3 regions of the Kitasatospora sp. NPDC059160 genome follow, and region 2 is predicted to be linked to each of the others. Evidence: riboswitches for the same ligand, from Rfam matches in the RefSeq annotation. Region 2 holds a riboswitch; each other region holds the start of a gene.
What was found. A riboswitch is a leader RNA that binds a small molecule or an ion and turns the genes downstream of it on or off. The one in region 2 is predicted to bind thiamine pyrophosphate.
Positions count from the first base shown of each region.

Region 1 (10,302 bases), on a different contig from region 2:
AGCGCACCCTGCTGGTCGCGCACGCGATGCGGGGCCTGCCGCAGGCCGACGCCCGGCACCTGGACGCCCGGCTCGGCGCACCGGACCTGGCCGCCGAGGAGGTCGCCGGGCTGCGCGAGCTGGTCGCCCGCAGCGGGGCGCCGGAGCTGGTGGAGGCCCGGATCGAGGAGCTGATGCGGGAGTCGCTGGCCGCGCTGGCGGCGGCACCGCTCGCCGACGAGCGGGCCCGCACGGTGCTGCTGGCCCTGGCCGAGGCCGCCACCGTCCGCAAGTACTAGGGGCCCGTCTTCGAACTCCCGCCTGCGGGAGTTCGAAGACGGGCCCCAGCGACGGCGGCGGCCCCGGGTGGCATTACGCCGCGCGCACCCGGCGGGCGAGCTCGGCGGCGGCGGCCCGCGGGTCCTCGGCCGCCGTGACGGCCCGGACCACGACGATCCGGCGGGCGCCGGCGGCCAGCACCTCGTCCAGGTTGCCGAGGTCGATCCCGCCGATCGCGAACCACGGCCGGTCGGTGGCCTGCTTCGCCGCGTACGAGACCAGGCCGAGGCCCGGCGCGTGCCGGCCCGGCTTGGTCGGGGTAGGCCAGACCGGGCCGGTGCAGAAGTAGTCCACGCCCGGCTCGGCGACCGCCGCGTCCACCTCGGACTCGGCGTGGCAGGAGCGGCCGATCAGCACGTCCTCGCCGAGGATCGCCCGGGCGGCCGGTACCGGCAGGTCGTCCTGGCCGAGGTGCAGCACGTCGGGCCGGGCCGCGTGGGCGACGTCGGCGCGGTCGTTGACGGCCAGCAGCTTGCCGTGCCGGCGGCAGGCGTCGGCGAAGACCTCCAGCGCCGCCAGCTCCTGCTTGGCCTCCAGGCCCTTGTCACGGAGCTGGACGATGTCCACCCCGCCGGCCAGCGCCGCGTCCAGGAACTCGGCCAGGTCGCCCTGCTCGCGCCGGGCGTCGGTGCACAGGTAGAGCCGGGCGTCGGCCAGGCGGGCCCGCAGCGTGTCCGCCGCCATCAGATCAGCATCGCCTGGGCGCGGCGCTTGACCTCGGTGCCGCGGTTCTCCCGGAGCGCCTGGATCGGGCTGCCGGGCAGCGACGGGTCCTCGGTGAAGAGCCACTCCAGGATCTCCACGTCGTTGTACCCGCAGTCCCGCAGGACGGTCAGGGTGCCGGACAGGTGCTTGACCAGCCCCTGGCCGTCGATGAACGCCGCCGGGACCTGCAGCGACTTGTTCGGCCCGCGCCGGACGGCGATCAGGCCACCGTTCTTGACCAGGTCACGCACTTCGGTGACCCGGACCCCCCACTGCTCCGAGATGTCGGGCAGGTACACCCACTCGGTGACCAGGGCTTCAATCTTGCTTTCGATCTCACTCACGCCACCAGACTGCCACCTCCGCGGCCCGCCGCGCACCAAGTGCTACCCGGCGACGGCTCCCTTGAGCGCCACCGAGGGGTCCGCGGCGAGCGCCCGGTCGAGCACCGCACCGCGTTCGATCAGCTTCCGGCCCTGGGTGAGGTCGCGCGGCCGGTCCACGGCCAGCAGCGCGCTCGGCACCCCGTCGCGCAGCCAGAGCACCGACCACGCGGACTCCTGCGGGCTGCCGCGCCACAGCAGTTCGTCGCCCTCGGCGTGCCGGCCGGCGTACTGGACCATCCGCCCGAACTGCTCGGACCAGAAGTACGGCACCGGGTCGTACGGCGTGTCCGCCCCGAGCACGGCGGCGGCCGCGGCGGAGCCGGACTGCAGCGCGTGGTCCCAGTGCTGGACGGCCAGCCGGGCGCCGGAGCGCGCCGAGGGGTAGCTGACGCAGTCCCCGGCCGCGAACACCCCGGGCAGGCCGGTGCGCAGCCGCCCGTCCACCACGACCGCGCCGGAGGCGTCCAGCTCGACGCCCGAGCCGGCCAGCCAGCCGGTCGCGGGCCGGGCGCCGATGCCGACCACCACCTCGTCGGCGGGCAGGTGGGAGCCGTCGGCCAGCAGCACCGCCCCCGGCTCGACGGCGGCCACCCCGACCCCGCAGCGCAGGTCGACCCCGGCCTCGGCGTACCAGGCGGCCATCGCCGAGCCGACCCCGGTCGGCAGCGCGCCCGGCACCGGCGCCGGACCGGCCTCGACCACGGTGACCTCGCAGCCGGCCTGCCGCGCGGCGGTGGACACCTCGGCGCCGATCCAGCCCGCGCCGACCAGCACCAGCCGCAGGCCGGGGCGCAGCAGCGCGCGCAGCGCCAGGGCGTCGTCCAGGGTGTGCAGCAGATGGGCGCGCTCGGCTCCGGGCAGGGCGCGCGGGGTGGCGCCGGTGGCGATCACCAGCGCGTCGTACGGGAGGTCCCCGCCGTCGGTGTGCAGCACGCCGGGGGCGAGCCCGGTGGCCCGGCGGCCGGTGAGCAGCTCGATACCGAGCCGCCCGTAGTCGATGTCCAGGGTGGTGGCGTCGGCCTTGCCGAGCAGCACGTCCTTGGAGAGCGGCGGCCGGTCGTACGGCGCGTGCCGCTCCTCGCCGACCAGGACGATCCGCCCCCGCCAGCCGCCCTGCCGCAGCTGCAGGGCGCACTGCGCCCCGGCCAGCCCGGCCCCGACGACGACGACCACCCGATCCGTTCCGCTCAGCTCTGCCACGCCCGTCACTGTACCCAGCGCCGCTGAACCGGCTCTGAGCCGCTCATCCGCGGAGCCGGGCGGGCGGCCCCGTCTCACGCCTCGCACGGCCCTTCGGGCGGGCCGATCCCCGGAGTTAAGGTGGACGCACCACACGGGAGCCCGGCGGACCGGGCTGAGAGGCGGGCTGGCACGGCCTGCGACCGTCCGAACCTGATCCGGGTCATACCGGCGAAGGGAGAAGAGCAGCTTTGTCACGCATGCCATCGGGCAGCCGCGCCGACGTGCTGGTGATCGGCGGGGGCGTCATCGGCCTCGCGGTCGCCTGGCGCGCCGCGCAACGCGGGCTGCGGAACGTGATCGTGGTCGACCCCGGCCACGGCCGGGGGGCGGCCGGGGTCGCCGCCGGGATGCTCGCCCCGGTCACCGAGCTGCAGTACGGCGAGGAGCCGCTGCTGCACCTGGGGACGGCCTCCAACCGGCGGTACGAGTCCTTCGCCGCCGAGCTCACCGAGGCCAGCGGCGGCCTGGACACCGGCTACCGCCGGTGCGGCACCATCGCCGTCGCGCTGGACTCCGACGACCGCGCGGAACTGCGCGAACTGCACGCCTTCCACCTGCGGCTGGGCCTGGACTCCAGCTGGCTGACCGGCCGGGAGGCCCGCCGACTGGAGCCGATGCTCGCCCCCGGCGTGCGCGGCGGCCTGCACGTCGCGGACGACCACCAGGTGGATCCGCGCCGGCTGCTCACCGCCCTGGTCGCCGCCTGCGAGCGGGCCGGCGTCCGGCTGCACCGGGCCGAGGCCGTCGAGCTGCTGGTGGACGGCGGCCGCGCGGTCGGCGCCCGGCTGGACGACGGGGAGTCCCTGGCCGCCGAGCAGGTGGTCCTCGCCGCCGGCCCGCACAGCCACCGGCTGCCCGGCCTGCCCGAGGGCGTACTGCCCGCGGTACGCCCGGTGAAGGGGCAGATCGTCCGGCTGCACGTCCCGGAGGCCTACCGGCCGTTCCTGTCCCGCAACGTCCGCGCGGTGGTGCGCGGGCAGCACCTGTACCTCGTCCCCCGGGAGAACGGCGAGCTGGTGATCGGCGCGACCACCGAGGAACAGGGCTACGACACCACCGTCACCGCCGGCGGGGTGTACGAACTCCTGCGCGACGCCCACGAGTTGGTACCGGGTATCACCGAACTCCCGCTGCGCGAGACCTCCGCCGGGCTGCGCCCCGGCTCGCCGGACAACGCCCCGCTGCTGGGCCCGACCGCACTGCCCGGACTGGTCGCCGCCACCGGCCACTACCGCAACGGCGTGCTGCTCACCCCGGTCACCGCCGACCTGCTCGCCGACTACCTGGCGACCGGCGAAGTCCCCGACCTGGCACGGCCGTTCACGCCGACCCGGTTCTCCCCCGAAACCCCCGTCGCGAAGGCCTGCGCATGACCGAGACCGCCCCGAACGAGACCGCCCCGAACGAGATCGCCCTGACCGTCAACGGCGAGCCCCGCCGGGTGCCCGCCGCCACCACCCTCGCCGCACTGGTGGCCACCGTCAGCGCCGCCAACACCGGCGTCGCCGCCGCCCTCAACGAGGCCGTGGTGCCGCGCGGTTCGTGGCCCGGGACGACGCTGGGCAGCGGCGACCGGATCGAGATCCTGACCGCCGTCCAGGGAGGCTGAACCATGGCCGACGACCTGCTGACCATCGCCGGGACGACCTTCTCCTCCCGGCTCATCATGGGCACCGGCGGCGCGCCGAGCCTGGAGGTCCTGGAGCGCGCCCTGCTCGTCTCCGGCACCGAACTGACCACCGTGGCCATGCGCCGGGTGAACGCGAGCACCCAGGGCTCCGTCCTGGACGTGCTGACCCGCAACGGCATCCGGGTGCTGCCCAACACGGCCGGCTGCTTCACCGCCGGCGAGGCGGTGCTGACCGCCCGGCTGGCCCGCGAGGCGCTCGGCACGGACTGGGTGAAGCTGGAGGTGATCGCCGACGAGCGGACCCTGCTGCCGGACCCGATCGAGACCCTGGAGGCCGCCGAGACGCTGGTCGACGACGGCTTCACGGTGCTCCCGTACACCAACGACGACCCGGTGCTGGCCCGCAAGTTGGAGGACGTCGGCTGTGCGGCGATCATGCCGCTGGGCTCGCCGATCGGCTCCGGGCTGGGCATCCGCAACCCGCACAACTTCCAGCTGATCGTGGAGAGTGCGGGCGTCCCGGTGATCCTGGACGCGGGCGCCGGCACCGCCTCCGACGTCGCGCTGGCGATGGAACTGGGCTGCGCAGCGGTGATGCTCGCCTCCGCGGTGACCCGGGCCCAGGACCCGGTGCTGATGGCCGAGGCGATGCGGCACGCCGCCGAGGCGGGCCGGCTCGCCCACCGGGCCGGCCGCATCCCGCGCCGCTTCCACGCCGAGGCCTCCTCGGCGATGGCCGGCCGCGCCGACCTGGACACCCGCGAGCGGCCCGCGTTCTGAACCCGTCGCGGATGTCACAAGCCGGTCCCGGAGGCGGTGTCCGCCGGGACCGGCCCCCGCCCGCCGCACTAGACTCCCCCGAGTGGACATGGCACTGCACGACCCCTTGATCGGCACCGTGCTCGACAACCGGTACCGGGTCGAGCAGCGCATCGCGACCGGCGGGATGTCCACCGTGTACCGGGCCACCGACACCCGGCTGGACCGGGTGGTCGCCCTCAAGGTGATGCACCCCCAGCTCGCCGGGGACGAGGGCTTCACCGCCCGCTTCATCCGCGAGGCCAAGGCGGTCGCCAAGCTCACCCACCCCAACGTGGTCAACGTCTTCGACCAGGGCGCGGACGGCGGAAACGTTTTCCTCGCCATGGAGTACGTGCCCGGCCGCACCCTGCGCGACCTGCTGCGCGACCGCGGCGCGCTGTCCGTCCGGGCCGCGCTGGACGTGCTGGAGCCGGTGCTCGCCGCCCTCGGCGCCGCCCACCGGGCCGGGCTGGTCCACCGGGACGTCAAGCCGGAGAACGTGCTGATCACCGGGAGCGGCCTGGTCAAGGTCGCCGACTTCGGCCTGGTCCGGGTGCTCGGCAGCGCCGACGGCGCGCCCACCTCGACCAGCACCGCCACCGGCGGCACCGTCATGGGCACGGTCTCCTACCTGGCCCCCGAGCAGATCCTCCCGGACGCCCCCACCGACCAGCGGGTGGACGTCTACGCGGCCGGCATCCTGCTGTACGAGATGCTCACCGGCCGCCGCCCCCACACCGGCGACAACCCCGTCCAGGTCATGTACAAGCACCTGCACGAGGACGTCCCCGCCCCCTCGCTGACCGCCCCCGCCGTCGCCCCGGCGCTGGACGCCATAGTGGCCGGCGCCTGCGCCCGGGCCGCCGACGCCCGCCCGTACGACGCGGTGGAGCTGCTCGCCGCCCTCCAGCGGGTCCGCCGCACGCTCACCCCGGAGGAGCTGGACGCCGAGCCGCCGGCCTCCACCCACCCCAGCCCGCGCTACCCGACCAGCGAGCCGACCTCGGTGATCCAGCCGCTCCCCGGGCCCGCCGACGCCCCGCCGGCCGAGCGCACCAGCGTGCTGGAGGTGCCGGCCGAGCTGATGGACCAGCTGCTGGTCGAGCCCCGCCCGTACGACGAGCCGACCCCGGTCAGGACCCGGCGGCCCGGCCGACCGCGCCGGCTCCCGCGCAAGCCGCTGCTCTGGGCGGCCGCGCTGACCGCCCTGGTGCTGGCGGTCGGCGGGGTCACCTACGGGATCTCCGAGGGGCTGTACGGCTCGGTGCCGAGCGTGCTCGGCAAGGACCGCTCGCAGGCGCAGCGGGTCCTGGACGGCGAGGGCATGCACGGCCGCTTCGTCGAGGTGTTCAGCGAGTCCGTCCCGGCCGGGCAGGTGATCTCCACCGATCCCGGGGTGGGCGCGCGCACCCGCAAGAGCGACCCGGTGACGGTCACCCTCTCCAAGGGCCCCAAGCGGATCGCCGTGCCGGACGTCACCGGCAGGAGCGCGGACGACGCGGCCGCCGCGCTGGCCGGCGCCCAGCTGACCAGGGGCGGGGTGACCCAGACCTACAACGACACCGTGCCGGAGGGCTCGGTGATCAGCAGCACGCCGGCCGCCGGGCAGCAGCTGCCGGAGAACGCCGCGGTCTCGCTGGTGGTCAGCAAGGGCATGGTGCCGGTCCCGGACGTCACCGGGATGGCCCGGGACGACGCCCAGAGGGCGCTGCAGGCGGCGGGCTTCACCATGAAGGCCTCGACCGACTGGACGCTCGGCATGGGCAAGGTGAGCGGCCAGTCCCCGACGGCCGGGGAGCGGCGCCCGCAGAAGTCCGTGGTGACGGTCAACTTCTCGCTGTTCTAGGGCCTGTCCGGCGGATCTTGGCAGATCAGCGCGCGGCGTTGGGCGCCCGGCTGGGCGTGCGCCCGAGTCGGCCTCGTACTGGACGTACTTGGGCGATTCGGGCGTGCGTCCAGGCGGGATGCCCGGCGTCGCGCGCCTGGCAAGATCCGCCGGACAGGCCCTAGCGGGGTTCACCGCTCAGCGGAGCGGTCCGTCGCCCGGCTCCTCCTGGTAGGAGTAGCGCTGCTCGCGCCACGGGTCGGCCTGGTTGTGGTAGCCGCGCTCCTCCCAGAAGCCGCGCCGATCGGCCCGCATGTACTCCACGGCGCGCACCCACTTGGGGCCCTTCCAGGCGTACAGCCGCGGCACCACCAGGCGCACCGGGAAGCCGTGTTCGGCGGTCAGCGCCTCGCCGTTGCGGTGGGTGGCGAGCAGGGTGTGCGGGTCGGCGAAGTCGGCCAGCCGCAGGTTGGCGCTGTAGCCGTACTCGGCCCAGACCATGACGTGGGTGACGCCGGGCGCGGGGGGCACCAGGTCGAGCAGGAGGGCCGCGGGCACGCCCGTCCACTCGTTGCCGAGCATCGAGAACTTGGTGACGCAGTGCAGGTCGGCGACCACGGTGGTGCGCGGCAGGGCGGCGAAGGCGGCGAAGTCCCAGCTGTGCTTCTCGGCCGAGGCGGTGGCCCCGAACACCTGGAGGTCCCAGGTCAGCGGCTTGAAGCGGGGCACCGGCCCGTAGTGCAGGGCGGGCCAGCCGCGCTGCGCGCGCTGTCCCGGGGGGAGGGTCGGGTCAGACGGCGGAAGCGGTTCTCGTTCGGACTGACCCATGTCTCCATGGTGACAGACGGCGGACGAGCCCCGGCGCGCGCCCCTTGGCCCAGGTGCACGCCCCGCCCGTACGGGCCAATGGTCGATCGTGCGCCCTCCACTTATCACCCAAATCGGATATTCCGACACATGTCCTAGTGAGTGTGAACTTACTGGAAATTCCTCCCGATACGGTGCCAGGATGCGCAGCGCAGGACTCACCGCAGGACGTAGCGCAGGGAGGCAGCACCATGCAGGGCGACCCGGAGGTCATCGAGTTCCTCAATGAGCAACTCACGGCCGAGCTCACCGCGATCAACCAGTACTTCCTGCACGCCAAGATGCAGGAGAACTTCGGCTGGACGAAGCTCGCCAAGTACACCCGGCACGAGTCGTTCGACGAGATGAAGCACGCCGAGACGCTCACCGACCGGATCCTGTTCCTGGAGGGGCTGCCCAACTACCAGCGGCTGTTCCACGTCCGGATCGGCCAGACGGTCAAGGAGATGTTCGAGGCGGACCGCCAGGTCGAGGTCGAGGCGATCGACCGGCTCAAGCGCGGGATCGTCGTGATGCGGGCCAAGAACGACGTCACCTCGGCGAACATCTTCGAGTCCATCCTGGCCGACGAGGAGCACCACATCGACTACCTGGACACCCAGCTGGAGCTCCTGGAGAAGCTCGGCGAGGCGCTCTACCTCGCCCAGCTGATCGAGCAGCCGGAGTCCTGAGCCCGACGCCCCGGGCTCGGGCGCGGGCGGCTCAGGCGACCCGCAGCGGGAGTACCGGGGCGACCGGCGCCATCGGCGCGACCGGGGACGGCTTCGCGGCGGCCGGCGCGGGCACGTCCTGGACCTCGGGGTCGGCGAGGCCGAGCTTCGCGGCCAGCCGGGCGGTCGGGCAGGGCCGGGCGCCGTGCTCGCCGAGCAGGGCCTGGATCCGGCGCACGCAGGACCCGCAGTCCGTGCCCGCCTTGCAGCCCTTGGCTATCTGGCGCGGGGTGTTGGCACCGCCGTCGATCGCCTTCTTCACCTGGTCCTCGGTGACCGCATGGCACATGCACACGTACATCGCGGTCTCTCCCGGGGTGAAGCGCCGGCTGGGGCACGGAGTGGATCTTGACTAAGGCTTGCCTTAGTTCACTAAGCCTCACCTTACCCGGCGATCCGGGTACGAAAAAGCCCCTCCGGGCTCGGGAATCCCGAATCCGGAGGGGCCTTCGTCACATCCGCGGGCACATCGGCCCTGGTCAGACCTACTGGCCGCGGTACATCTCCGCCACCAGGAACGCCAGGTCCAGCGACTGGCTGCGGTTGAGCCGCGGGTCGCAGGCCGTCTCGTACCGCTGGTGCAGGTCGTCCACCAGCACCTCGTCGCCGCCGCCGACGCACTCGGTGACGTCGTCGCCGGTCAGCTCCACGTGGATGCCGCCCGGGTGGGTGCCCAGCGCGCGGTGCACCTCGAAGAAGCCCTTGACCTCGTCCAGGACGTCGTCGAAGCGGCGGGTCTTGTGGCCGCTGGAGGCCTCGAAGGTGTTGCCGTGCATCGGGTCGCAGATCCACACCGGCTTGGCGCCGGAGGCGGTGACCTTCTCCACCAGGGTGGGCAGGTGGTCGCGGACCTTGCCCGCGCCCATCCGGGTGATGAAGGTCAGCCGGCCGGGCTCGCGCTCCGGGTCCAGCTTCTCGATCAGGGTGAGCGCCTCGTCCACCGAGGTGGTCGGGCCGAGCTTGACCCCGATCGGGTTGCGGATCTTGGAGGCGAACTCGATGTGCGCGTGGTCCAGCTGGCGGGTGCGCTCGCCGATCCACACCATGTGGCCGGAGACGTCGTACAGCTCGCCGGTGCGCGAGTCCACGCGGGTCAGCGCGGTCTCGTAGTCGAGCACCAGCGCCTCGTGCGAGGAGAAGAACTCGACGGTCTTGAACTCCTCCGGGGCCACCCCGCAGGCGTTCATGAACGCCAGGGCGTTGTCGATCTCCCGGGCGAGCTGCTCGTAGCGCTGGCCGGCCGGCGAGTTGCGCACGAAGTCCTGGTTCCAGGCGTGCACCTGGCGCAGGTCGGCGTAACCACCGGTGGTGAAGGCGCGCACCAGGTTCAGCGTCGCGGCGGACGCGTTGTACATCCGCTTGAGCCGCTCCGGGTCCGGGATCCGGGACTCGGGGGTGAACTCGAAGCCGTTCACCGAGTCGCCGCGGTAGACCGGCAGGGTCACGCCGTCGCGGGTCTCGGTCGACTTCGAGCGCGGCTTGGAGTACTGGCCGGCGATCCGGCCGACCTTCACGACCGGCACCGAGGCCGCGTACGTCAGCACGGCGGCCATCTGGAGCAGCGTCTTCAGCTTGTTGCGGATGTGCTCCGCCGACACGCCGTCGAAGGCCTCGGCGCAGTCTCCGCCCTGGAGGAGGAAGGCCTCCCCGCGTGCCACGGCGCCGAGCCGGGCGCGCAGCTGGTCGCACTCGCCGGCGAAGACGAGCGGCGGATAGGAGGCGAGCTCAGCAAGGGTCTTGCGCAGAGCCTCTTGGTCCGGCCATTCAGGCTGCTGCGCCGCGGGCAGGGACTGCCAGGAGTGGCCAGTCCTCGTTGTC
Region 1 covers NZ_JBHZCN010000074.1:33,566-43,867, reverse strand. The annotation lists gene ACFXOZ_RS28325 (polyprenyl synthetase family protein) at 1-278, shown strand, start outside; gene thiE (thiamine phosphate synthase) at 352-1,002, opposite strand; gene ACFXOZ_RS28315 (Rv2175c family DNA-binding protein) at 1,002-1,367, opposite strand; gene ACFXOZ_RS28310 (NAD(P)/FAD-dependent oxidoreductase) at 1,410-2,609, opposite strand; TPP riboswitch at 2,733-2,845, shown strand; gene thiO (glycine oxidase ThiO) at 2,849-4,024, shown strand; gene thiS (sulfur carrier protein ThiS) at 4,021-4,260, shown strand; gene ACFXOZ_RS28295 (thiazole synthase) at 4,264-5,061, shown strand; gene pknB (Stk1 family PASTA domain-containing Ser/Thr kinase) at 5,150-6,928, shown strand; gene ACFXOZ_RS28285 (sulfite oxidase-like oxidoreductase) at 7,106-7,735, opposite strand; gene bfr (bacterioferritin) at 7,966-8,445, shown strand; gene ACFXOZ_RS28275 (bacterioferritin-associated ferredoxin) at 8,477-8,785, opposite strand; gene ACFXOZ_RS28270 (class II 3-deoxy-7-phosphoheptulonate synthase) at 8,970-10,302, opposite strand, start outside.
Region 1: linked by a shared signal. The riboswitch ahead of thiO (glycine oxidase ThiO) and the one ahead of ACFXOZ_RS17810 (purine-cytosine permease family protein) in region 2 are both predicted to bind thiamine pyrophosphate.

Region 2 (10,302 bases):
GGTTTGACTGCCGACCAGGGTGATCAGGTTTCCCCGGGTACCCGGGGCGCCCGGCCCCGGCTCAGCGGCCGAGCTGGGCCAGCACCTCGGCGGGCCTGTTGGTGATGATCGCGGAGACCCCGAGCTCCAGGCAGAGCTCGACGTCGGCCGGCTCGTCCACCGTCCACACGTGCACCTCGTGGCCCAGCTCGCGCAGCCGGGGCACCAGCTGCGGCTTGGCCTTGATCAGCTCGATGCCGGGGCCGGCGATCCGGGCCCCGCCCGGCAGCGGCTGCCCGGGGCGCAGGCGGCCCAGCAGCGGCAGCATCCGTTCGATCAGGAACACCCGCCGGTAGTCGGGCGCGGCGGCGGCCACCCGGTTCAGCGCGATCGAGGAGAAGCTCATGATCCGGGCGGACGGGCGCTCGCCGTCCGGCGCGGTGCCGATCTTGTACCGCTCCAGGGTGCGCAGCAGCTCGGCCTCGACCCGGCCGCGGAACCGCACCGGGTGCTTGGTCTCGATCGCCAGGTCCACCGGGCGGCCGCAGTCCACCACCAGTTCGAGCAGCCGCTCCAGCCGCAGCACGCCGCGCAGCTCGGGGTCGGTGCTGGGCCGGCCGGTCTTCCAGGCGCCGAAGTCGTACGCCTCCAACTCGGCCAGCGTCATCGCGGAGACGGTGCCGCGGCCGTTCGAGACCCGGCCGATCCGGCGGTCGTGCACGCAGACCAGGTGGCCGTCGGCCGTCACCCGCACGTCGCACTCGACGGCGTCCGCGCCCTCGTCGAGCGCGCGCCGGTACGCCGCGAGGGTGTGCTCGGGCAGGGCGTGGGAGGAGCCGCGGTGGGCGATCACCTGGACGGAGGGCGTGGTGCGCGCCGCCGCCGAGGGCAGTTCTGGGCTGGTCACGGCCCCAACGATAGGGGGCGCGGGTGAACCCGGGGCGAAGCCGGTCCCAACCTGCGGGGCCGGCTCCGCCCCCGGTGCGTCAGGCCCGGGCGGTGCGGCGGGTCAGCGGGGTGAGGCCCCAGGTGACCAGCGCCGGCACCAGGAAGGCGAACAGCGAGGCCGAGGTCCACTCCTGCGGGGTGAAGTGCAGGGTCCGCTGGGCCGAGGTCCAGAAGTCCACCCATCCGTCGCCCACCGCGGTCGGCGCGATCAGCTGGTAGACGGCGAAGCCCAGCACCCACGGCAGCAGCATCAGCCAGCGGGACGGTGCCCGCTCGGAGAGGTCCCAGCCGTGCCGGCCGGCGCCGAAGAAGTAGTCCACCGCCAGCACCGCCAGCAGCGGTACGAAGACCGAGCCGATCAGGCCGAGGAAGTTGCTGTAGGTGTCGGTGAACCGGTCGATGCGCAGCGCCAGCACGGTGGTCAGCACGCCGATCCCGCCGCTCAGCACCCGGCGGTCCACCCGCGGCAGCAGGTTCTGCAGCGACATCGCGGTCGAGTAGACGTTGGCGAAGGACTGGTCGGTCTCGCGCAGCACCAGCACCAGGAGGAACAGCCAGCCGGCCCAGACACCGAGGAAGGAGTCGAAGATCCGGCTCGGGTCGCCGTCGGACTGGAGCAGCGCCATCAGGCCCAGCACGTAGCACCAGACCTGGGCGACGGTGTAGCCGGAGAAGCTGCCCCAGAAGGCCGACTTCGGGCTGCGCGAGTGCCGGGTGTAGTCGGCGGCCATCGGGACGAAGGAGATCGACACCGCGATCATCGCGTCGGTGGCGCCCAGGAAGCCGTGCCAGTTGCCCGCGCCCGGGTCCGGCACGCCCTGGCGGCCCAGCTGGACGGTGAAGTACACCATCGCGACCGCGACCGCCCCGGCCACGAAGCGGCGCAGCACCGCGATCGAGCCCAGCGGCCAGATCGTCAGCGCGGTGGTCAGCGCGCCCGCGAGCAGCACGAACAGCCAGCGGTAGTCGCTGGTGTGGGCGACGGTCTGGGCGCCCGCCGCGATGGTCAGCAGCTCGAACACGCCCCAGCCGACGCACTGGACGATGTTCAGCACGGTCGGCAGGTAGGACAGCCGGGTGCCGAACAGGCCGCGCAGGTTGGCCATCGCCGGGGCGCCGGTGCGGGCCCCGATCAGCGCGGCGACGCCGAGCATCGCGGTGCCGACCGCCGTACCGGTCACGATCGCCGTCACCGCGGCGGCCAGCGACAGCTCGCTGCCCTTCTCGCCGAGCACGGTCGCGGCGGTGGAGAAGCCGATCAGGCTGACGCCGAGGTTCATCCACAGCGCGAAGTGGTCCCGGAAGCGCAGGGTGCGCGGCGGCTCGGTGTCCAGGACCAGCGGTGCCTCGACGCGGTGGTCCAGCAGCGCGGCGCCGGCGCCGGCCGGGTCCGGCGGGAAATCCTTGGACGCGGGCGCGCCCGGAGAAGAGGATGGCGAAGCAGGCGGCATGGCCGATACTCCCTACGCCGGCATTACCCGGACAGGTTCCGGCGGTCAGCGCCCCCTCGACGGTCCGCCGGTCACTGGCCTGGCGTACGGTCGACATGCGCACTCTCAGCCTGGTCGGTCCAAGCTCCCGCGTGTCAGTTTGGAGCGACAGGCTAACCGGCACGGGTACGAACGCCAAAGGCCACGGGGTGCGCGGTCCGCATCGCGGGACGCCCGGCGGGGGTGGGGAGCCCCGGTTGTCGGTGGCGGCTAAGGATTCTTATGAGTTATTCAGAGGGGTCCTTACGGCAATCGAATCGCCGGTGCGAAAAACTATGGTCCTTGGTTCTGTCAGCTATGGAGGTCGTCCGTGAGCACCGAGCGCGAGGTTGGGCCCACCGGGCCGCAGGGGGAGCAGCCCGCGGGGGCCCCGGAGGCGGCGGGTGCCGTTCCCGACGGCACCGCTCAGGGCGGCCACAAGCCGACCATGGCCTTCAGCCGGGTTCCCGAGCCGAAGGACGAACCGGTGGACAACCCGGTGGCCGGGCCGGTGGACGGGTCGGCCGACGCCGCCCCGGCCGACAGCGGGCACCAGCCGACCATGGCGTTCGGCCGGGTCCCGGAGCTGGCCGCCGCGAGCGCGGCGGCCGAGGCCGCCCCGGCGGAGGGCGGGCACCAGCCGACCGTCGCCTTCACCAAGGTGCCCGCGCCGGAGGCCCCGGCCGCGCCGGCCGCGCCCGCCGTCGAGGAGCCCGCCGTCGACCCGGCCACCGGCTACATCGACGCCCCGCCGCCGGTCCTGCCGCCCGCGCCGCCCGCCCCGGCCCCGGTCGCCGCCGCTCCGGCCGCGCCCGCCCTGCCGCCGGGCACCCCGGGCACCAACCCGTACGCGACCCCGACCCACGGCGTGCCCGCCGCCGGCGCCCACGAGGGCTACGGCGTCCCGGCCGCCAACGCCCAGGAGCCGTACGGCGCCCCGGCCGCCGGTGCGCCCGTCGCGCCCGGCGCACCCGGGCACCACCCCTTCGGCGCCGGCCAGCCGCTCGGCGGCTGGGGCGGCGGCCACGACGCCGGCGCGGGCCACCCCGGCGGCCCCGGCGGTCCGTTCGGCTACCCCGCCGAGTACCCCGGCGGCCCGGGCGGCCACGGCCCGCGCAAGAAGCGCGGCGGCCTGGTGGCCCTGCTCGCGGCCGTCGCGCTGGTCGCCGGCATCGCGGGCGGCGCGGTCGGTGTGGTCGCCAGCGACCACGCCGGCAGCAGCAGCTCGGCGGACGACCACCGCAGCACCACCGTCCAGGCCAGCAACACCCAGAAGAACGAGCCCGTCCCCGGGTCGATCGCCGCCATCGCCCAGAAGGCGCTGCCCAGCGTCGTCACCATCAAGGCGCAGAACAGCACCGAGTCGGGCACCGGCACCGGCTTCGTCTTCGACACCGAGGGCCACATCCTCACCAACAACCACGTGGTCGCGCCGGCCCTCAACGGCGGCAAACTGACCGTCAAGTTCGCCGACGGCACCTCCTACACCGCCTCGGTGCTGGGCCACGCCGAGGGCTACGACGTCGCCGTGGTCAAGATCGACAACCCGCCGAAGAGCAAGCTGTCGCCGCTGCCGCTGGCCGACTCCGACAAGGTCAACGTCGGTGACGCCACCGTCGCGATCGGTGCGCCGTACGGCCTGGAGTCCACCGTCACCAGCGGCATCGTCAGCGCCAAGGACCGCCCGGTCGCCTCCGGCGACGAGACCGGCTCGCAGGCCTCGTACATGAACGCCCTGCAGACCGACGCCTCGATCAACCCCGGCAACTCCGGCGGCCCGCTGCTGGACTCCAGCGGCGCGGTGATCGGCATCAACTCGGCGATCCAGTCCAACGCCTCCGCCAACGGCCGGGCCGGCAGCATCGGCCTGGGCTTCGCCATCCCGATCAACCAGGCCAAGTGGGTCGCGGACACCCTGATCAAGACCGGCAAGCCGGTCTACGCCAAGCTCGACGTGCTGCGCAACGACGACTACAAGGGCGACGGCGCGCAGATCCAGACCAAGGACGTCCAGGGCCAGCCCGCCGTCACCCCCGGCGGCGCGGCCGACAAGGCCGGCCTCAAGCCGGGCGACGTGATCACCAAGCTCGGCGGCGCGCCGATCGAGAACGGTCCCGCCCTGGTCAGCCGGATCTGGACGCACAAGCCGGGCGAGACCGTCGACGTCGAGTACACCCGCAACGGCCAGACCATGACCACCAAGGTCACGCTCGGCCAGCGGGACGGCGATCAGTGACCCCCGGGCCCGCGGAATCGTGTGCGCCGAAGGCCGTCGGACCCGTTAGGCTGACCTCCGCCTGGAGAGCTGCCCGAGCGGCCTAAGGGAACAGTCTTGAAAACTGTCGTGGCGTGACCCGTCACCGTGGGTTCGAATCCCACGCTCTCCGCCGGTAGGAGAAACCACCTGCTCAGGGCGGGTGCCGAGATCGTTTCGGCACCCGCCCTCGGTGTTTTCCGGGGCGGGCCGGCGGCGGGCCGACGGTGCGCCGACGCGGGGTCGCGGCCGGGCCGGCGGCCGGGGGTTGACCCTGACACAGGGGGAGACGGTGGAGTGGGAGCACCATGTTGAACATCGGAGACTTCGCCGTCCACGGCCGGGTGTCGGTGCGGATGCTGCGCCACTACGACGCGATCGGCCTGCTCACACCCGCCAGGGTGGACCCGGCCACCGGGTACCGCTCCTACGAGGCGGTCCAACTCGCCCGGCTGAACCGGGTGATCGCGCTCAAGGAGCTCGGCTTCACGCTGCAGCAGGTGCGGGCCGTGCTGGACGAGCACCCGGACCCGGCCGAGCTGCGCGGGATGCTGCGGTTGCGGCGGGCCCAGCTCGCCGAGGCGATCGCGGCGGACGAGCAGCGGCTGGCCCGGGTGGAGGCGAGGCTCCGGACGATCGAGAGTGAGGGGAACATGTTCGAGCACGATGTCGTGGTGAAGCCCGTTCCGTCCGTGCGGGTGGCCCAACTGAGCGGTGTGGCGGCGAGTTACGCGCCGGAGGACATCACCCCGGTGATCGGCCCGCTCTTCGACGAGCTGTGCCGGCGGGTGGAGCAGGCCGGGATCGAGGTGGTCGGGCCGTCCGTCGCCCGGTACGAGGACGGGCCGGAGGGCGACGGTTCGGTGGTCGTCCGGGTGGCCCTCCAGGTCGCGCCGTCCGTGCGGGCCGGCCGGGACGACATCGAGGTGGTCGACCTGGCGCCGATCGAGGAGGCGGTGACCATCGTCCACCGCGGCTCGATGGACGACGCGATGGGCAGCTTCCAGGCCCTGGCCCGCTACATCGACCAGAACGGCTACCGCTCGACCGGCTACGCCCGGGAGCGCTACCTGGAGACCCCGGCCGACCGGTCCGGCTGGGTCGTCGAGTTCCAGGAACCGGTGGTCCGCAGGTAGCGGCCGCCGCTTGCCCTCGACCAGGTCGAGGGTCCTAGCGTCACCCGGCATGACCACCGCGACCTCCGCCGGGACGGCCCGGCGCACCGCCCTGCCCCGGCCGTACCTGCTCTGGCTGGCCGGGGCCCAGGCCGGGCTGCTGGGTGACGCCGCGCTGTCCTTCGCCCTCGGCTGGGCCGCCTCCGGGTACGGCGGCGGGGCGGCCGGGCTGGTGCTGACGGCGGTCACCGTGCCCCGTACGGTGCTGGTCCTGCTGGGCGGGGCGGTGGCGGACCGGTTCGGCGCCCGCCGGGTGATGCTCGTCGGGGACGCGGTGATGCTGGTGGTGACCGCCGCACTGGCGCTCGCGGTGGCCGGCGGCCGGGGCGCGCCGCTGTGGCTGCTGGTCGGGGCGGCCGTGGCGACCGGGGCGGTCGACGCGTTCCACCTCCCGGCGAGCGGCTCGATGCCGCGCCGGCTGGTGCCCGCGGACCGGCTGCCCCGGGCGCTCGCGCTGCGGCAGGCCGGCGGGCAGTGCGCGGTGCTGCTCGGGGCGCCGCTGGGCGGCCTGCTGGTCGCCGGGGGCGGGCTCGCGGGCGCGGCGGCGGCGGACGCGGTGAGCTTCGCGGTCGTCCTGCTGGTCCTGCTGCGGGTCCGGCCGGACCGGGAGGGGCCCGGTCCGGCTCCCGCCGCCGCCCCGGTGGGCCTGCTGCGGGAGGCGGGGGCGGGCGTCCGGCTGGCCCTGGGGGATCCGCTGCTGCGGGCCGCGCTGCTGCTGACCGGGGCCGCCGCGGGGGCGCTGCTGCCCGTGGTCTCGCTGCTCGGCCCGCTGCTCGCCCGGGCACACGGCTGGGCGGCGGGCACCGCCGGACTGGTGACCGCCGGTCAGGCGGCGGGGGTGCTCGCGGTGGCGGCGGCGGTCGCCTGGCGCGGCGGGCTGCCCCGGCCGGGGGTCGGGGCGGCCGCCGGGCTCTGCACGGCCTCGGCGGGCACCGTGCTGCTGGCACTGTCCGGCGGTCCGGGGGCGGCGGTGGTCGGCAGCACGGTGGTGGGCCTCGGCTCCGGACTGTTCGCCTGCCACCTCGGGCCGCTGGTGCTCGGCGGTGCCCCGAACTCCCATCTCTCCCGGGTGCAGGCCCTGTTGACGCTGGTGCAGAGCCTCGCCCTGGTGCTGTCCACCGGGCTGCTCGGGACGGCCGCGGACGCGACGGGAGCCGTCCCGCCCGCCCTGCTCTGCGCCCTCGCCACCGGGGCGGCCGGGCTGGCGGCCCTCGCCACCCCGGTGCTGCGCCGGGCCTGACCGACCGGCACCGCCGGTCGGCGGGACACCGGCCGGCGGCCGGTGGCCGGTGCCGAGGCCCACTTGCCCGGCTCCGGGCCTCGGGGCAGAGTGCGGAGGTGGCGGCGGCGCGGTGGTGACTGGAGGCGGCGATGAGTGATCTGACGGACCGACTGGCGCTGGGCCTCCCGGCGGAGGCGGTGGTGGTGGATCCGGACGTGACCGCCGCCTACAGCCACGACATGGCGGGCTTCTGCGCCGCCGGGACGCCCGCCGTGGTGGTCTTCCCGGAGACGGTCGAGCAGGTGCAGCACGTGCTGCGCACCGCGACCGAGCTGCGGGTGCCGGTGGTGCCGCAGGGGGCCCGGACCGGGTTGTCGGGGGCGGCGAACGCCGTCGACGGCTGCGTCGTGCTGTCGCTGGTGAAGCTGAACCGGATCCTGGAGATCGACCCGGTGAACCGGGTGGCGGTGGTCGAGCCGGGCGTGGTGAACGCGGAACTGTCGCGCGCGGTCGAGGAGTTGGGTCTCTGCTACCCGCCGGACCCGTCCAGCTGGGAGTCCTGCACGATCGGCGGCAACATCGGCACCGGCGCGGGCGGGCTCTGCTGCGTGAAGTACGGCGTCACCAGCGAGTACGTGCTCGGGCTGGACGTGGTGCTGGCGGACGGTCGGCTGCTGTCCACCGGGCGCCGCACGGCCAAGGGAGTGGCCGGGTACGACCTGACCCGGCTGTTCGTCGGCTCGGAGGGCACCCTCGGGGTGGTGGTCCGGGCGGTGCTGGCGCTGCGGCCCGCGCCGGAGCCGCAGCTGGCGCTGGCGGCGGAGTTCCCCAGCGCGGACGCGGCGGGGGCGGCGGTCTGCGCGGTGATGGAGCGCGGGCTGACCCCGTCGCTGATGGAGCTGATGGACGCGGTCTCCGTCCGGGCCGTCAACGAGCTGGGGCAGATGGGGCTGCCGGAGTCGACCCGGGCGCTGCTGCTGGTGGCCTTCGACGGGCCGGACCGGGAGGCCGGGCTGGCCCGGGTCGCGGAGCTGTGCCGGGAGGCCGGGGCGACCGAGGTGGTTCCGGCCGAGGACCAGGCGGAGTCGGACCTGCTGCTGGCGGCCCGGCGGCTGGCGCTGCCCGCGCTGGACCGGCTGGGCACCACGATGATCGACGACGTGGCGGTGCCGCGCTCCCGGCTGGCCGAGATGCTCAACGGCGTCGCGGCGATCGCCGAGCGGCACGCGCTGACGATCGGGGTGGTCAGCCACGCCGGGGACGGCAACACCCACCCGATCGTGATCTTCGACGCCGCGGACCCGGAGCAGACGGCGCGGGCCCAGCGCTCCTTCGACGAGATCATGGCGCTCGGGCTGGAGCTGGGCGGCACCATCACCGGGGAGCACGGGGTGGGGCTGTTGAAGCGGGACTGGCTGGCCCGTGAGCTGGGGCCGGTCGGGCTGGACCTGCAGCGGCAGGTGAAGGCGGTCTTCGACCCCTTGGGCATCCTCAATCCGGGCAAGATGGTCTGATTTTCGGCGCGGATATCTTCTCCTCATGCGCATCCTTCGGCCCGCATTCTCGGTACGACTTTCCGATGGTCTGTGAATGGCTGGAAAGTCGACTTGGAAGGGTGGGCGAACCTTTCGGGGGCGTGTTCAGGGGTGGCCCGCGCCGGGGGTGGTGCGCCCGGAGGTTCGTACGGCACTGACGCGCCGTCGTCCGACGTCCGCGGAAAGGCCGCCGAACGGGCGAAGTCGCAGGTCAGTAGCGGTGTGTCGGCGCACTGTCCGATCTTCCGCCCGTTATGCGCGGCCCGGGTGGATATCACGCTAACGGGCGAAAACTGCTCCGTCGGCTAGTGCTTTGTCGATTTGTTGCGGAAGTCTTTCTCCCGGCGTCGCAGCCCGCAGGTGTTCGTCTGGCCGGCGAACCCCCGCACCATGCTCGACCAATGCACGATTAACGGCTTCTTGGAGGCTCACATGGCTCGCTTCAACACCCGCCGGGTGTCCGGGTTCCTGCTCGCCGCCCCGCTGGCGGCCGGTCTGCTGCTGGCCGGTGCCGGGGCCGCCGCCGCCGACAACGGCGCGGGCGCCGCGGCCGGTTCCAACGCCGGCGTGGTGTCCAACACGGGCACCGGCAACATCTTCGGCGGCCTCGACGGCAACTACGTCTCCAACCAGCAGACGGCCACCGGCGCCGGCGCCTCGAACCAGAACAACACCGTCGCGGTGAAGGACAACGCGGGCAACGTCCTGGCCGGTCAGGGCAACAAGAACATCAACGTCATCTTCGCCCCGATCTTCCCCTGACGGCCCCGGGTGCCACTGCCGGCGGGGGCGCCGGAGGTGGACGGCCGCGGGTGAGCTGAGCATCCGCGGTGGGGTCCGGAACGGTCACCGGGCGGGCTTCCCGCCCCGGGCGGACCGGGGAGACCGGACGAACGCATGGACCGGCCAGCGGAAAGGGTCGCCGCGAAGCCGGCCTCGTGGGCGGTGCCGCCATCGGCACCGCCCACGAGTGCGTCCGGGCCCGGGGCCCCACCGGCCCGCCACCCGCGCCCGGCCCGCGCGCCCGGCCCCTACGCCCCGCCCGTACGCCCCGCCCGCACGCGCCCCGCCCCCCGCGAGCGGCCCGGATCCCTCCAGCGAGGGCCCGCGCCCGGCGCCGTCGGTCCACGGCGGTACGGTTGCGCTCCGACAGCGCTCCACGTGCCCGGGCCCGGAACGGACGGCCCGGTCGGGGCGGCGACCGCGGCAATCGGAAGGAAGGCGCGCGATGGCGGCGGAGGACGAGGGCCTGACCGGCCCGGACGGGGCCAGGCCCGCACCGGAGCCGCAGCCGCAGCCGTGCCCGGCACCACCGGACGAGCGCCGGCCCGGGCCGAGGTCCGTCCCGGAACTGCTGCTCGGCCGCCCGCCGATGGCCCGCCCGCTGCCCTCCTTCGACCCCGCGGCCGCCCCCGCCGAGCCCGGCCCGCTGTTCGTGGACTGGCTCGCCACCGCCCTGGACGCCGGGGTGCTGGACCCGCAGGCCTTCACCCTCGCCACGGTCGACGCCGACGGCATGCCGGACGCCCGGGTGCTGGTGCTGCGCGACGTGGACGCGGCCGGCACCGGCTGGAACTTCTCCGCGGCCGCCGACAGCCCCAAGGGCCGCCAGCTCGCCCACCACCCGGCCGCCGCGCTGAACGTCTACTGGCCGCAGCTGGGCCGCCAGGTCCGGGTGCGCGGCAGCGTCGAGCGGGCCGCCGACCTGGTCGCCGCCGCG
Region 2 covers NZ_JBHZCN010000037.1:4,887-15,188, forward strand. The annotation lists gene ACFXOZ_RS17805 (glycerophosphodiester phosphodiesterase) at 62-886, opposite strand; gene ACFXOZ_RS17810 (purine-cytosine permease family protein) at 966-2,378, opposite strand; TPP riboswitch at 2,371-2,519, opposite strand; gene ACFXOZ_RS17815 (S1C family serine protease) at 2,728-4,632, shown strand; tRNA gene ACFXOZ_RS17820 (tRNA-Ser) at 4,696-4,783, shown strand; gene ACFXOZ_RS17825 (MerR family transcriptional regulator) at 4,959-5,786, shown strand; gene ACFXOZ_RS17830 (MFS transporter) at 5,836-7,065, shown strand; gene ACFXOZ_RS17835 (FAD-binding oxidoreductase) at 7,197-8,561, shown strand; gene ACFXOZ_RS17840 (hypothetical protein) at 9,015-9,344, shown strand; gene ACFXOZ_RS17845 (pyridoxal 5'-phosphate synthase) at 9,811-10,302, shown strand, end outside.

Region 3 (10,302 bases), on a different contig from region 2:
CGGCATCCGGGATGTGGCAGCAGCCGCCGGAGTGTCGATCACCACCGTCTCCGATGCGCTGAACGGAAAGGGCCGCCTGCCCGACGAGACCCGCAGCCGGGTGCGCGAGGTCGCCGAGCGCCTCGGCTACCGCCCCTCGGCCGCAGCCCGCACCCTGCGCACCGGACGGTCCGGCCTGATCGGGCTGACCGTCACGACGTACGGCGAAGAACCCTTCACCTTCACCGAGTTCGCCTACTTCGCCGAGATGGCCCGGGCCGCCACCAGCGCCGCCCTCGGCCGCGGCTACGCGCTGGTCGTGCTGCCCGCCTCCTCCCGCCACGACGTCTGGGGCAACATCGCCCTGGACGGCACCGTGGTGATCGACCCGCCCGACCAGGACCCGCTGGTCAGCGAGCTGTACCGGTCCGGCGTGCCGGTGGTCAGCGACGGCAAGCCCGGCAACTGCCCGGTCACCGCCTGGGTCGACAACGACCACGAGGCCGCCGTGCTCGGCATCCTCGACCACCTCTCCGAGGCCGGCGCCCGCCGGATCGGCCTGCTCACCGGCACCAGCACCGACACCTACACCCGGCTCTCCACCGAGGCCTACCTCGGCTGGTGCGCCAAGGTCGGCCAGGAGCCGGTGTACGAGGCCTACCCCGCGCACGACCCGGCGGCCGGCGCCGTCGCCGCCGACCGGCTGCTCGCCCGCCCGGACCGCCCGGACGCGGTGTACGGCCTGTTCGACCCCAACGGCACCGACCTGCTGGCCGCCGCCCGCCGGTACGGCCTGCGGGTCCCGGACGACCTGCTGCTGGTCACCTGCAGCGAGAGCGACGTCTACGCGGCCACCGAACCGCCGATCACCACCCTCTCGCTCAAACCGCGCAAGATCGGCACCACCGTGGTCAACCTCCTCATCGACGCCATCGAGGGGGTCGACTCCGGGACGGGCGTGGACATCGCCCGGCTCTTCCCGCCCCGCTTCCGCACCGCCGGCAACGGCCCGCCCCCCGGCACCCTGATGCCGACCGAACTGATCGTCCGTGCCTCCTCCCAGCGCCGCAGCCCGCGCACCACCGTCAGCCCGCCGCGCCCCCCGGGCGAGGTGTAGCGCAGCGGGCGGGAAGGCGGCGAACAGCCGCCGGTACGCCCACGAAAAACCCACGAGACCCTACCGAGCCGGGGCAAAACGGACCCTGCGGGACCGCCCGGCTGACGCTCCGGAGGATTGGATACCCACCAGGTGACGACGGCGGGAGAGTGGTCTTCCTATGATGGGCGAATGACACCCGAGGACCGCTTCCCCGGACCTGAGCACCCCCACTCAGGCCCCCGCCACCAGCCGGACCTCGACGTGCTGCCGTACGGCACCTACTACGAACCCGAACCCGCCCAGGGCTACCAGGACACCCCGTACGAAGCGGAGACCTACAGCGGCTACGGCGGCGCCCGCTACCTGGAACAGCACTGGCACGACGGCCAGGGGCAGGGGCACACCGTGCACGCCCAGGTCGGCTACGAAGGCGGTTACGAACCCCAGGAGCGCGGCGGCTACGGGCAGCAGGACCACACCGGCTACGAGCCCACCCTGCCCGACCAGCCCTCCCCGGCCCTCCAGCTCGCGGACCAGCTGACCGACCAGCTCGGCGACCAGCTGACCGACCGCGACGACCCGCCGACCATCGAGCTCGGCCCGCCGCTGCCCGACCCCTCCGCGCCGACCTACCCGTACCCGGCCCCCGGCCCCGGCGAGCCCCCCGGCCCGGTCTACGTCGTCGGCGACGTGCACGGCTACCTCGAAGAGCTGCGCGCCGAACTCCACCACCAGGGCCTGATCGACGACGGCGGCCACTGGTCCGCCGGCCGCGCCCGGATCTGGTTCCTCGGCGACTTCACCGACCGCGGCCCGGACGGCATCGGCGTCATCGACCTGGTCATGCAGCTCGCCGCGGAGGCCGCCGCGGCCGGCGGCTACTGCCGCGCCCTGATGGGCAATCACGAACTGCTCTTCCTCGGTGCCGCCAAGTACGGCGACGAGCCCGTCCAGTCCACCGCCGGCACCGCCTCCTTCCTCGCCGCCTGGCGGCTCAACGGCGGCCAGCAGAACGACCTGGACCGGCTGGAGGCCCACCACATCAGCTGGCTCTCCCGGCTGCCCGCCATGGGCCTGGAGGACGGCCACCTGCTGCTGCACTCCGACACCACGGCGTACCTGGAGTACGGCGAGTCCATCCCGGACGTCAACGACGCGGTGCACAGCCTGCTCGCCGACGGCGGCGTGGACGAGTGGTGGGACTGCTTCCGCCGCTTCACCAAGCGCTTCGCCTTCCGCGGCGACGCCGGGCCGATGGCCGTCCACGAGCTGCTCGACACCTTCGGCGGCAGCCGGGTCGTGCACGGGCACAGCCCGATCCCGTACCTCACCGGCGCCGTGCACGCGGACGACGGGCAGCCGCCGCACATCCCGGGGCCGTACGTGTACGCGGACGACCTGGCGGTGGCGATGGACGGCGGGGTCACCATGGAGGGCCGGCTGCTGGTCGCGCGGCTGCCGATCTGACGACCTGTCGACCTTCCGACCTGACGGCCTGACAGTCATCGGCATCACTGGAACAGTTGTTCCCGGCGCTCGCGCCCCCACGCGCGCGGGCCGGGGCGCGAAATTCCGGAAACCGACTGTCAGCACGGGCGCACCCGCCCCTACCATGAGGCACACCACACCCGGCCGCCCGTCCGGCGGCCCGCCTCCGCGCCCGCCCCGGTGCCCTGAGGATGTCCCGCGTCCTCGATGCGGTCCCGCGTCCTCGCCGCCGGGCCGGGGGTCCGCATGAACGGGGTCCCCATGTCCAACCCCCCGCCGCTGCTAGCCGAGGACCGCCCGGAGTACGAGCGCCTCCTCGCCGAAGCCCTGCGCGACCGCACCGTCCTCACCGCCCTGCGCGCCCCCGGCGCGCTCGGCACCGACCAGCTCCGCGCCCTCGCCCTGCGCGACGCCGACGCCGTCAACACCGCCGCCGCCACCGAGTACGCCCACTACACCGCGCTGCGCGAGACCCTGCGGGCCACGCCCCCGCCGCCGGCCGACGTCGAACCGTACGCCCCCGGCCTGCTCAGCCAGCTGCGCTCCGCCGACGGCGGCGCCGGGCTGTTCCCCGTCCTCACCGTGCTCACCCCGATCCTCGCCTGGGCCGCCGCCCTCGTCCTGCTGCTGGTCGGCTACCTGATGCGCGCCGCCGGCTCCGGCCTCGCGCTCGCCCGCGCGATGGTCACCGCCGGCTGGGTGGCGCTCGCCGCCGGGGTCGCCGCCATGGCCGTCGGTGTCATAGGCCTGCTGCTCACCGCCCTACGGGACGGCGCCGCCGCCGTCCCGGCCGGCACCGACCCCGAGCTGGCCGCCGAACTCGGCGCCGCCCGCGCGGAGTGGCGCACCGCCCTGCGCGAACGCGGCCTGCTGCCCTACCTCCACGGCCACCTGCCCGCCGTCGCCGGCCGCCCGGCCCCCGGCTACACCAGCCCGGACTTCTCCAGTCCGGACTTCACCGGCCCCGACGCCGCCGGCCCCGACGCCACCGGCGCGGAACCCGCCCGCCCCGACTTCACCCGCCCCGACTTCACCAGCCCCGGCTACAGCCCGCCGGCCTTCACCAGCCCCGGCCCCGACGGCATCACCGACCCCCAGGGCCGCAGCCCCCGCCCGGCCGCCTTCACCCCGCCCGACTTCACCGGCCCGGGTTACACCCCGCCGGACTTCACCGGCCCGGACGAGGTCGGCTGACCTCGCCCGGAAGCCCGTCGGCAGCCGCGCCGGGCGCCCTACCTCCCTGCCGCGGCGGCCATCTCGGCCACCTCGGCCGCCGCCCGGACGAACGCGCGCACGCGCTCGGTGGTGTTGCCCGGGAGCCAGACCGGGCCGCGTTCGATCGGCGGGGCGTCGTGGATGGGGACGTAGGCGAGGTCGGGGCGCGGGTAGTAGCGGCGGCAGTGCTCGCCGACCGGCAGGACGCCCCGGCCCAGGGCGACCAGGCTGAGCATCTCGGAGAAGGTGCTGCCCGACGGGCCCTTGGGCACGGCACGGCCGGACGGCGTGCGGTCGGGGGTGCGGTCCCGCTTGAAGCCGACCGAGGTGACCGCCGGGTACTGCACCACCGGGTGGTCCCCGAGGACTTCGAGCGACACCGAGGCCTCGGCGGCCAACGGGTGCCCGGCCGGCACCGCCAGGAGCCGCCGCTCGCTGAGCAGGACCGGACCGACGGCCATGCCGCCGAAGGGGTAGGAGGCCAGCAGGATGTCGATCGAGCCGTCCTCCAGGCTGGCCCGGGAGTTGGAGAGCTGCACCTCCCGCACGTCCACCCGGCACTCGGGGTGCCGCTCGCCGAACAGCGCCACCGCCCTGAACAGCACCGGCGCCGTCCACTCGCCCAGGAACGCGACCCTCAGCCCACCCGTCACCCCGCGCCCGGCGTCCACCGCCCGGCGCACCGCCTCCTCCATCGCGGCCACCACCGGGGCGAGGTCCGCGGCCAGTTGCCGCCCGACCGGGGTGAGCCGGACGGACCGGCTGGAGCGGTCGAACAACGGCACGCCGATCCGGCGTTCCAGCGCCTTGACCACCTGGCTGACCCGCCCGGTGCTGAGCCGCAGCCGCTCGGCGGTCCGCCCGAAGTGCAGCTCCTCGGTCAGGGCGAGGAAGACCTCGGTCTCCAGCCGTTCCAGCATGCCGCCCCACCCTTCGACCCGGCATCGTTTAACCGGGCTCAACGATCGTACGGTGATCCGCCATTGATGACCGCCCCGGGCCGGAGGATCGTTGACCCCGTCACCGCACGAGAACCCACACCACCGGAGCCGATCACCATGCGCGTCGTCGCCCTCGACCACCTGGTCCTCAACGTCGCCGACATCGAGCGGTCGCTCGCCTTCTACACCGGCCTGCTCGGCCTGGCTCCCGTCCGGGTCGACGAATGGCGCGCCGGGAAGGTCTCCTTCCCCTCCGTCCGGGTCAGCGGTGAGACGATCATCGACCTCTTCCACCGTCCCCGCCACGAGTCCAACGTCGACCACATCTGCCTCACCGTCGAGCCCCTCGACTGGCAGGAGGTCGTCGACTCCGGCGTCTTCACCGTCCTCGACGGCCCCGGCCCCCGCTACGGCGCCCGCGGCACCGCCACCTCCCTCTACGTCCAGGACCCGGACGGCAACACCGTCGAACTCCGCTGGTACCCGCAGGACACCACCGGCTGAAAGAGCAGGGTGCCGCCCCGGACCCTCGGGGGAGGACCGGGTCGGCACCCGCAGTACGCCTCAGGACCGCTCGTCCGGACCGTTGGTCCCGGGCACTCGTCCGGGCGCTCGTCCGGGCCGCTCAGACGATCTTCAGATGGGGCAGCCAGTCCACCTGGACGATGACGCACACCACGCCCCCGGACCCGTCGAGGCCCAGCCACACCGGGTGGGTGCCGTCGCTGTCGGTGGCGAACGCGAGCAGGTCCGCGCCCGACTCCTCGTCCACGGTCCGCAGGAAGAACCCGGAGCCGGAGTCGAGGTCCTCACCGGCCTCCCCGTCCCGGTCCACCAGGGCACGCCGGAACCGCTCCTGGAGGACCGGCCAGGCCCCGGCGTCCGCGAAGCACCCCGTCGCGCCGTCCGTGCTGAACCCGTACGCCTCGCCGTCCCGCAGCAGCCTGAGGTCGTCCCCCTCCCCGAGGGCCATCGTCCAGGAGTCGACGGGTCCGTCGCCCACCCGCAGCCGGAGCGCTGGTGTCCCAGTGCGCTCGACCCAGGCACCCTCGAACTCGCAGTGGTACCCGAACCCGATCGTCGCCACCTCCGTCGGGTAGCTGCCGGGCAGCACCTCGACCGTGATGTCCGGCCGCCCGGTGTCGAGCGGATCGGCCACCGCCAGCCGGCCGCTGGGGACCCGCAGGCGTGGGCCGGCCTTCGGCTCCAGCACCACCATGTTCTCCCGGTGATCGCTGGTGGTGAGCCGGGTGCCGGGCACGAACAGGGCGGGGAGGTCCCCCGGCCCGCCCGGGCGCGGCGGGAGCCACGGCTCCGCCGCGGCTGCGGACACCGGCTCCGTGAGCGGCGCCGCGGTGGGCCGGACCGTGCCGTCGAGCCCCCACCGGTCGGCCGAGAGGAGCGGCCAGTCGTCGAAGTCCGGCCGCCGGAGCCAACGTTCCTCCTCGGAGGCACTCGGCACGGTCACCGTCCTGGGCCCGGCGTCCCCTCGGGGCCGGTGCGACACCCGGCCCCGTCCGCCCGGGAACAGCTCGACCGCCATCCGGTCGGCGACCCGGTCGAACTCCGGTGCCTCCGGGCCCGAGTAGCCCCAGCGCTCGTGGTACCTCCGCAGCAGCCGGCCCTCCTCCAGCAGCCGCAGCTCCAGGTGCTCCACCCGTCGCCCGTGCTCGTCGTACACCCACACACCCGCGTAGTGGTCCCGCCACGACACCAGGCGCACTTCGAGCGGCACCGAACGCCCCGCGCTCCGGTACACCACGACGTACGGCAGGCCCGCCGCGTCCCGGGCCCGCGCCTCCTGCGGCCGCAACGCGCCCACCGCGGCACCCGCCGCGAAGTCCCACCCCTCGGCATGGCCCAACTCGACCACCGGACCGCTCACCCGCACGCCTCCTCGCTCATCGGTCCGAGCAAGGTACCGGAGCCCGCCGACAGCCCGGTTCAGTGCAGCAGTTCCGCGGCCGGGGTGTGGTTCCCGGTCGCCGAGGCGCCGGCCATCGCGGCGGCCGCCGTCGCCGGGGCGGTGCCGGGCGGCACCACCAGCAGCAGGAAGTGGTCCTGGAAGCCCCGGGTGATGCTGATCGTCGCATCGCTGCCGGGGAACCAGTTGATCTTGACGGTCAGGCCGTTCGCCGCGACCGACCTGGGCACGCCGTCCCAGGCCGAGGTGTCGAGGCCGACCCGGACGATCCGTCCGAAGTGGGCGCCGAGTGCGGTGATCAGGTCCGGCAGTTCGGCGAGGACACGGTCCGAACGGGGCCACCAGGCCCCGTCGAAGACGCCGTCCCGCGTCATCGTCGGCTCCAGTTCCAGCCGCGGGAGCAACGGGACGCCCGGGACCGGCCACGGCCCGGAGGCGAACGAGCTGGGGAGAGGAATCGGCATCATACGGAGCCGCCCGTCCGGTCCACGCGGGACCCATCACCACCCAGGGCGACGTCGGCGCTGCTGCCGGTGTTCGGAATGTCCTCGGTTACCCCCACGCTACTCCGCCGCAGCCTCCCCCGGCGCCGGTCAGCGCGTCAGTCGACCAGGGGGAGGTAGACCTTGTTGCCCTGGGCGGCGAACTCGGCGGACTTCTCGGCCATGCCGGCCAACGCCTCGGCGTCGAAGTCCGTCGTGACGGCGGTGGAGCCGTCCCCGTGCTCGTCGCGGATCTTCTGGGAGATCTTCATCGAGCAGAACTTCGGGCCGCACATGGAGCAGAAGTGCGCGGTCTTGGCCGGCTCGGCGGGGAGGGTCTCGTCGTGGAAGTCGCGGGCGGTCTCCGGGTCGAGGGCCAGGTTGAACTGGTCCTCCCAGCGGAACTCGAAGCGGGCGTCGGAGAGGGCGTCGTCCCAGGCCTGGGCGCCGGGGTGGCCCTTGGCGAGGTCGGCGGCGTGGGCGGCGATCTTGTAGGTGATCACGCCGGTCTTGACGTCGTCCCGGTTGGGCAGGCCCAGGTGCTCCTTGGGCGTGACGTAGCAGAGCATCGCGGTGCCCCACCAGGCGATCATCGCGGCGCCGATGCCCGAGGTGATGTGGTCGTAGCCGGGGGCGACGTCGGTGGTGAGGGGGCCGAGGGTGTAGAACGGCGCCTCGTCGCAGATCTCCTTCTGGAGATCCATGTTCTCCTTGATCTTGTTCATCGGGACGTGGCCCGGGCCCTCGATCATCACCTGGACGTCGCGCTCGCGGGCGATCCGGCCGAGCTCGCCGAGGGTCTGCAGTTCGGCGAACTGGGCCTCGTCGTTGGCGTCGGCGATGGAGCCGGGCCGCAGGCCGTCACCGAGCGAGAAGGTGACGTCGTAGGCGGCCAGGATGTCGCAGAGTTCCTCGAAGTTGCTGTAGAGGAAGTTCTCCTGGTGGTGCGCCAGGCACCAGGCCGCCATGATCGAGCCGCCGCGGGAGACGATGCCGGTCTTGCGGCGCGCGGTGAGCGGGACGTACCGCAGCAGCACGCCCGCGTGGACGGTCATGTAGTCGACGCCCTGCTCGCACTGCTCGATGACGGTGTCGCGGTAGACCTCCCAGCTGAGCTCCTCGGCCCTGCCGTCGACCTTCTCCAGCGCCTGGTAGAGCGGCACGGTGCCGATCGGCACGGGGGAGTTGCGCAGGATCCACTCGCGGGTGGTGTGGATGTTGCGGCCGGTGGAGAGGTCCATGACGGTGTCGGCGCCCCAGCGGGTGGCCCAGGTCATCTTCTCCACCTCCTCCTCGATCGAGGAGGTGACGGCGGAGTTGCCGATGTTGGCGTTGATCTTCACCAGGAAGTTGGTGCCGATGACGGCCGGCTCCACCTCGGGGTGGTTCACGTTCACCGGGATGACGGCGCGGCCGCGGGCCACCTCGTCCCGCACGAACTCCGGCTCCAGGCCCTCGCGCAGCGCCACGAACTCCATCTCCGGCGTCACCACGCCCCGCTTGGCGTAGGCGAGTTGGGTGACGGCGACGCCGCCGCGGCCACGCAGCGGGCGGCGCGGGCGGCCGGGGAAGACCGCGTCCAGGTTGCGCAGGTTCCCGCCGCGCGGGGAGGTGTGCTTGATCCCGTCGTCCTCGGGGCGCGCCTCGCGGCCGTCGTACTCCTCGACGTCGCCGCGCTGGCGGATCCAGGCGTCGCGCAGGGCGGGCAGCCCGCGCCGCACGTCGGGCTCGTACGCCGGGTCGGTGTACGGGCCGGAGGTGTCGTACAGCGGCACGGTCCGGCCGTTGGTGAGCTGCACCTCGCGGTACGGGGCCCGCAGGTCGGGGCGGGATCCGTCGCGGTAGGCCTTGCGCCAGGCCGGGGTGGGGTAGCCGGTGCGCTCGCTGCTGGGCGTGCTGCGGGCAGGCTGCGGCTGTGCTTCGAACGTGGTCATCTGACCTTCACTCCCTACGCCGGCATTACCCGGTCCAGGTTCCTGCGGTCGACGCAGCCGTCGGTCCGTCCGTCGACGGTCCGGTCAGCGTCCTCTCAGCCCGGTGCTCCGAGCTCCCGCGTCGCAGGCGGTGTTGCCTGCACATGACGCCAACACGGTAGCGAGCCGATCGCCGCAGGTCCAGACGGTCCCCGAAACGGATCCGCGGGGGGAACGGCCGAGGCCCGGCCCCCGCGAACGGGGTGCCGGGCCTCCGGAGGTGCTCCGCGCGGTGCGCGGAGCGGGGTCAGTTCTTGGCGGCCTTCTTGACCAGGATCACCACGGCGGCGGCGATGCCGACGACCACCAGCAGCTTGATCACGATGCTCAGCAGGGCGCCGACCACGCCGAACACGAAGGCGATGACGTTCCAGGCCAGCACCAGGACCAGCACCGGGATGACGATGTTGCGCACCCAGGAGGGCAGCGACTTCCAGAGCTCAGCCATGTCGGTTCCTCTTCTCCCCTCGGGTCGGCCGCCGTCCGGTAACCGCATCCCGCTTGCTTTCGATGCTTCGAGCTTACGGCGGCGGAAGCGGCGGAACGAGGGCCTTCGGCCCGGAGAGAACCCCTAGATCACCCCGATCCCACCCCCCGGGGGGACCCCCGAGAAACGGCGGGGGAACGGGTCAGACCGGCCAGCGCTCGCCGCGCCAGGCGGCGTCCCAGAACATCCACTCGTAGCGCGAGGTGGTCGTGAAGTGCTCGACCACCCGGCGGCGTTCGGCCGCCGAGAGCTCCTCGCCGAGCCGGTCGGTGAGCGCCAGCACCCGGCGGACCACGGACTGGAAGGCCTCGTCGCCGTAGGTGGCGATCCACTTGGCGTACAGCGGGTCGGGGGAGCCCTGGGCGAGCAGCGCCTCGCCGACCCGGGCGTAGATCCAGTAGCAGGGCAGCACCGCGCCGAGCGCCTCGGCGAAGGACCCGCCGTACACGGTGGCCAGCAGGTAGCTGGTGTAGGCGCGGGTGGTCGGCAGCACCGGTTCGGCGGCGGCCTCCTCGGCGGTGCCGCCGAAGGCGGTCAGGAACTCGGCGTGCATGCCCTGCTCGGCGGCGAGCGCGCCGACCGCGTCGTCGGCGAAGGCCCGCACGTCGGCCTCGCCGGGGGCCTTGGCGGCGCAGACGGCGAGGGCGCGGGCGTAGTCGCGCAGGTAGTGCGAGTCCTGGACGACGAAGTGGCGGAAGGCCTCGCGCGGCAGGG
Region 3 covers NZ_JBHZCN010000065.1:18,643-28,944, forward strand. The annotation lists gene ACFXOZ_RS25960 (LacI family DNA-binding transcriptional regulator) at 1-1,096, shown strand, start outside; gene ACFXOZ_RS25965 (metallophosphoesterase) at 1,268-2,545, shown strand; gene ACFXOZ_RS25970 (hypothetical protein) at 2,828-3,760, shown strand; gene ACFXOZ_RS25975 (LysR family transcriptional regulator) at 3,799-4,701, opposite strand; gene ACFXOZ_RS25980 (VOC family protein) at 4,840-5,226, shown strand; gene ACFXOZ_RS25985 (DUF4241 domain-containing protein) at 5,348-6,607, opposite strand; gene ACFXOZ_RS25990 (DUF5994 family protein) at 6,667-7,113, opposite strand; gene thiC (phosphomethylpyrimidine synthase ThiC) at 7,248-9,062, opposite strand; TPP riboswitch at 9,057-9,192, opposite strand; gene ACFXOZ_RS26000 (DUF5326 family protein) at 9,349-9,549, opposite strand; gene tenA (thiaminase II) at 9,731-10,302, opposite strand, start outside.
Region 3: linked by a shared signal. The riboswitch ahead of thiC (phosphomethylpyrimidine synthase ThiC) and the one ahead of ACFXOZ_RS17810 (purine-cytosine permease family protein) in region 2 are both predicted to bind thiamine pyrophosphate.